2 regions of the Pandoraea apista genome follow, and region 2 is predicted to be linked to the other one. Evidence: predicted binding sites of a transcription regulator. Region 2 holds the regulator's gene; the other holds the start of a gene.
What was found. Region 2 encodes sigma-54, which starts transcription at its own class of promoters, with help from an activator protein. Its sites were predicted from a motif close to TGGCANGNAANCTGCTTT; they were not measured.
Positions count from the first base shown of each region.

Region 1: a site for sigma-54 is predicted at 1,058-1,075, ahead of atzF (allophanate hydrolase). Genes of this name have one in related genera too.

Region 1 is NZ_CP013481.2:2,830,867-2,833,990, forward strand. Features, by position in the region: gene maiA (maleylacetoacetate isomerase) at 252-896, shown strand; gene atzF (allophanate hydrolase) at 1,112-2,950, shown strand; gene uca (urea carboxylase) at 2,964-3,124, shown strand, end outside.
Region 2 is NZ_CP013481.2:4,928,294-4,931,417, reverse strand. Features, by position in the region: gene ptsN (PTS IIA-like nitrogen regulatory protein PtsN) at 1-257, opposite strand, end outside; gene hpf (ribosome hibernation-promoting factor, HPF/YfiA family) at 494-847, opposite strand; gene AT395_RS22230 (RNA polymerase factor sigma-54) at 990-2,477, opposite strand; gene lptB (LPS export ABC transporter ATP-binding protein) at 2,572-3,124, opposite strand, start outside.

The sequences.
Region 1 (3,124 bases), 2.1 Mb from region 2:
TCTCCAACGCGGCAAAGGGCGTTGAGTCAGGCGCAGAACGGTGCGCGCGCGGCACAGGGCGGTGTTGAACGGCTGTCATGGCGGGAGATACGGATGACGTTGCCGATCGGATGCAGAACCGCGAGGTGAATTGCAAATGCAATTGTTGCGTGGCATGATCACCGGCAAATGAATTGCAAATGCAATTGTTCGTGAGGGTGCGTTGCCGCATCCCCATTTCCCCCCAACGAGTTTGAAGAAGGACGGGCCCAATGGGAATTCAGCTTTACGGTTTTTGGCGATCGAATGCCGCATTTCGCGTGCGCGTTGCGCTTGCGTTGAAACAACTTCCTTTCGAGGAAATCGAGGTCGACCTTTTGGCCGGGCATCAATTCGATGCCGACTATGCCGAGGTGAACGCCGAGCGCGTGGTGCCGACATTGGTTTACAACGGTCATCGAGTCTTCCAGTCGCTCGCGATCATGGAGTACCTCGACGAGATTCACCCGTCGCCGCGGCTGATGCCGGACAGCGCTGAAGATCGCGCCTATGCCCGAGCCATGGCCCTTGTGTCGGTTGCGGACGCCCACCCGCTCGTGGTGCCGCGCGTTCGCAAACATCTCGCCGAGACTTTTGGCGCCGATGCGAATGCTATCGAAGCATGGTGCCGGCATTGGGCGGAGGAAGGGCTGGCAACCTATGAGCGCATGCTCGTGAAACGTCCGGCGGCTCCCTTTGCGTTGGGGGCGTCGCTCTCGGTCGCCGACATCTGCATTGCGGGTCAGAAGATCATTGCGGATCTTCATCGTCTGGATATCGAGGCGTTTCCGAACGTTGCCGCACTGATGAAGCGATGCTTCGAATTGCCGGCGTTCGCGCAAGCGCATCCGTTCGAGCAAGCCGGATATCCGCGCTAAGCGTTTCGTTGGCACCGTAAACAGCGGGGGTCGTGCGCGCCTGCGAATGGTGCGCGCGCCTTGCATTGGTGCGAAATATGCCCCATCGGGAGGGCTTGCTCATTGGACATTCGTGCACGCTTTCGGCGCAATAGCGGGGTAACGCCTTTGGCCACGGGCGTTGGCACGAAACTTGAATTGCTCCACGCAGACTTGTACACAAGAAGGAGTACCAAATGCGTGGATGGACCATCGGCGATTGGCTGGCAGCCTACAGAGATGGCGCGACCCCGAGTTCGTTACTCACCGAATGGCGTCGGACACTGAACAAACCGGATGCCGCCTGGATTTCGGTCGTCTCCGAAGTCGTGCTGGCAGCGCAACTGGGGGCGCTGACCGATCGTCTGGCAGCCGCCGGCGGCGACCTTCGCCAGTTTCCGCTGTATGGCGTGCCGTTCGCGGTGAAGGACAACATCGATGTCGCGGGCTTCGAGACGACCGCAGGCTGCCCAGCGTTTGCTTACGCGCCCGACAAAAGCGCGACGGTCGTTGCCCGTCTCGTTGCAGCGGGCGCTATCGTCATGGGCAAGACCAATCTGGATCAGTTCGCCACGGGTCTGGTCGGCGTGCGCTCGCCGTATGGCATTCCCGCCAATGCGTTCGATCCGGCTTACATCAGCGGTGGATCGAGTTCCGGCTCGGCATCGGTGGTCGCGCGGGGGCTCGTGCCTTTCTCGCTGGGCACCGATACGGCCGGGTCGGGCCGCGTGCCTGCCGGTCTGAACAATATCGTCGGTATCAAGCCCACGCGTGGCGCGCTCAGCAATACCGGGGTGGTGCCTGCGTGCCGCACGCTCGACTGTGTCTCCGTGTTCGCGAGCACCGTCCCCGACGCCACCCGTGTCTACGACGTGGCTGCTGCACTGGACCTGACGGACGGACTCTCGCGCGAGGCGCCCCGATCGGCGTTGTCGTGGCGCATGCCCGATACCCCCCGGCTGGCGATCCCCGCCGCCCCCGAGTTTTACGGCGACAAGCTCGCCGAGCAGGCGTTTGCGGAAACCGTCGCAACGATGCAGTCGCGCGGTGCCGTGTGTGTGCCGGTCGACTTCTCATTGTTCGACGAAGTGACGGCGTTGCTCTACGACGGCGCCTGGGTGGCGGAACGTTATGCCGCCATTCGCAACTTCGCGCAAACGAATGAGGCGGATATTCACCCGGTGGTGCGAGACATCATCTTCAAGGCAAAACAGTTCTCGGCCGCCGACGCGTTCGACGATGCCTATCGGCTCGCCGATCTCAAGCGCAAGGCCGACGCGCTACTCGCCGGTTTCGATGCATTGCTCGTGCCCACTGCACCGACGCACTACCGGATCGACGAATTGCTGAGCGATCCCGTACGGTTGAACACTCGGCAAGGGAAGTACACCAACTTCGTGAACCTGCTGGACTGGAGTGCGGTAGCCGTGCCGGCCTGCCTGCGAAGCGACGGCCTGCCGTTCGGCATAACCTTGATTGCCGACGCGTGGCGTGAGCGGGCGTTATGCGAGTATGCCGCGCGGTGGCACGAAGCGACCGGGCTGCCGCGCGGTGCGACAGGCTTGCCGGTGCCTGAGCGCCTCGCGTCCGACACACATGCACCGGTGCCGCAGGAAGGGATCGAGGGCGACGTGATTCGTGTCGCGGTCGTTGGTGCGCACCTGCGTGGCATGCCGCTCAATCACGAGTTGACGTCGCGCAATGCGCGCTTCGTCGAGGCAACCACCACCCAATCGACCTACCGGCTCTATGCGCTGGCAAACACCACGCCGCCGAAGCCGGGGCTCGTGCGCGGCGACGACGGCCGTGCCATCCATGTGGAGTTGTGGGATGTTCCCGCCGCCGCGTTCGGCACGTTTGTGGCGGGCGTTCCTGCGCCACTCGGCATCGGCACACTGGAACTGGCCGATGGCCAGTGGGTGAAGGGTTTCATCTGCGAGCCGTTTGCCATTCGCGACGCCATGGACATTACCGAATTCGGCGGCTGGGCCGCCTACCAGCAATCGCTGCGTGCCGCCACGCCCAACATTCGCTAACGCCGGGACCCCTATGTTCGATACCGTTCTGATCGCCAACCGTGGCGAGATCGCTTGTCGTATTGCGCGCACGTTGCGTCGCATGGACATTCGCAGCGTTGCGGTGTATTCCGACGCCGACCGCAATAGCCTTCATGTCGGCGCAGCCGATGTGGCCGTGCCATTGGGCGGAAA
Region 2 (3,124 bases):
GGGTCATCGAGACGCACGAAGGCTGCCATCGGATGCTTCAGGCCCTTGATACGGCCATGCGGAATGGCCACGCCTTCACCCAGTCCGGTCGAGCCCAGACGCTCGCGTGCGAACAGATTGTCGGTCACAAGCGCGCGCGACAGGCCGGCATTGTTCTCGAAAAGAAGCCCGGCTTGCTCGAAGACGCGCTTCTTGCTGGTGACAGACAGTCCAAGCAGGATGTTGGACGCAGGTAAGAGTTTGACTAAACGGTTCATCTTGTAATGCGGGCGAACGCTTAGTCGCCCTCCAACCCCCGATTGACCTCGCATTATAGACCACCCGCCGTGGTGCCCGCGGCAATCCACGGAACTGGGCGGAACCATACAAAAGGGGCCGTTCAACGGCCCCGCGGTGGGTGATGCCAGACTTATGGCAGACGTGTGTGCGCTCGGGTGGTTCCGTGCGAATTCACGTGGCTGTCAGTCGATGCGACTACCACGCCCGGACAGACTCATTGCAGCGGTTCCGCCTCGGGAGGTTGCTGGTGCTTGAGGGCTTCGCGCCCGTGATCCTGAACCTTGTCCTTGTATTGCATTACCTTGCGGTCGAGCATGTCGATCAGCTTGTCGATGGCGGCATACATATTCTCGTCACACTTCTCGACGAAAATTTCCTTGCCCTTGAGATACACGGTGACGCTAGCAATCTGGCGTCCGGCCTTCTCCTTGGTCTTGTCGACAGATAGGATCACCTCGGCACCGATAAGCTGGTCGAAATGCCTCAACACGCGCTCGAGCTTGTTGACGACAAATTCGCGCAGTGACGGCGTGAGTTCGAGGTGATGTCCACTGATCTTCAGATTCATAGCTGCTCTCCTTGCTGAAATGCCGAAGTGCAGGCCGCGTCATGAACGACGCTGGCTAGCGGGAGTGCGAGCCATTGACGTGACGCAATGTCGCACTGCGGCGTTATGCCCCAGCGAGCCAACATGGCGCACCAGGACTGTCCTACAAAGATTTGCGCAAGTTCACTGCCGGAATTCGCATGGCCTCGCGGTATTTCGCGACGGTGCGCCGCGCCACCACGAACCCTTGCTCTGCCAGCAGTTCCGCGATACGGCTGTCGGAAAGGGGGCTCTGCGGGTCTTCTGCTCCTATGAGTTGCTTGATGAGTGCGCGGATGGCGGTCGATGACGCTGCGCCCCCGGCTTCCGTTGCCACATGTGAACCAAAGAAGTACTTCAGCTCAAACGTTCCAAATGGAGTGAGCATGTACTTACTGGTGGTCACGCGTGAAATCGTGGATTCGTGTAAACCCAGCGTATCAGCAATCTCGCGTAAAACCAAGGGCCGCATGCCGATTTCGCCATGCGTGAAGAAGTTCTTTTGACGCTCGACGATCGCTTGCGCCACGCGCAGGATCGTATCGAAGCGCTGCTGGATGTTTTTGATCAGCCAGCGGGCTTCCTGAAGTTGTTGTTGCAAGTTGCCGGTACCCGGGTCGTTGCGGTTATTGCGCAGAATGCGCGCGTACATCTCGTTGATGCGCAGGCGCGGCATGACGTCGGGATTGAGCTCGGCGGTCCAGCCGCTGCCCTGTCTGCGCACGAGCACATCGGGCACGACGTAATCGGCCTGCGGCGTGCCATACGCGGCACCGGGGAACGGATCGAGCGAACGAATCAGTTGATGGGCGGCACGCAAGCCGTCTTCGCTCGCCCCCAGCACGCGGCGCAGACGGGTGTAATCGCGTGCGGCGAGCAGTTCCAGGTGATCGCTCACGATGCGCAGCGAGAGCGTGCGAACGCTGCTCGCAGGCAGGCGCTGGAGTTGCAGGCGAAGGCATTCGGCCGGGCTGCGGGCGCCCACACCCGCCGGGTCGAAGCTTTGCAGCAGCGCGAGCGCGGCGTTGATTTCCTCGGTCTCCAGCGCCAGTTCTTCGGGCATTTCTGCCTCGATTTCTTCGAGCGTGGTGCCGAGATAGCCGTCTTCGTCGAGCGATTCGATCAGGAACGCCACCAGCGCACGGTCGCGCGGACCGGCCTTGGTCAGGCGCAACTGCGCCAGCAGGTGTTCGCGAAGGTTGGGATGGTCGACGTGCAGCTGCGGACGCGCGTTGTCGTCGTCGTCCGAGGTGCTGCCGGAGCGGGCGAAGTCGTTCAGGCTCCAGTCGCCGCCATTGTCTTGCGAGTTGTCGTCGAACCGGGTCTCGCCGTCGAGTTCGCGGGCTTCGTCACGGCCGTTGGCGGACTCGGCGCCGTCGTTCGTGCTGCTGACCGACGTTGCCCGCTCGTTGCGCAGCGACCCGTCCGTGCCCACACGTACCGAGCCCGCGAGCCAATCGTCCTCGCGTTCGAGCATCGGGTTCTGGGTGAGGGCGTGCTCGACTTCCTGCTGAAGTTCGAGCGTAGACAGTTGCAACAACCGGATCGATTGCTGCAACTGCGGCGTGAGGGTCAGGTGCTGCGAGGTGCGGAGTTGAAGAGTCGGTTTCATAGCGTGTCTCGCCTTTATTGTAGAGGCTTTGTCACGCCAGCGGAACCGGCCCTGCGCCCTATCGGAGGCAGGGTTTACATGCGAAAAATTAGCTTTACATCCGGAAATTTTCGCCCAGATACACGCGGCGGACGCTTTCGTCGGCCACGATCTGGTCAGGCGTGCCGGCGGCGAGCACAGAGCCTTCGCTGATGATGTAGGCGTGATCGCAGATACCCAGCGTCTCGCGCACGTTGTGGTCGGTAATCAGGACACCGATGCCACGGTCTTTCAGGAAGCGCACGATGCGCTGAATTTCCAGCACGGCGATCGGATCAACGCCCGCAAACGGTTCGTCGAGCAAAATAAAGCGCGGCTGCGTGGCCAGTGCACGGGCGATTTCCACGCGGCGGCGCTCGCCGCCAGAGAGCGACATTGCCGGATTCTCGCGCAGATGGCTCACCTGCAACTCGTCGAGCAGCGCTTCGATGCGGCGGTCGATTTCGTCGCGCTTGAGGGGTTTTCCCTGCGCATCGAGCTGCAATTCGAGCACGGCGCGAATGTTGTCTTCCACCGTGAGCTTACGAAAGACCGACGCTTCCTGCGGCAGATACGAGACCCCCATGCGGGCGCGCTCGTGAATCGGCAGTTCGCTGATCAGATTGCCG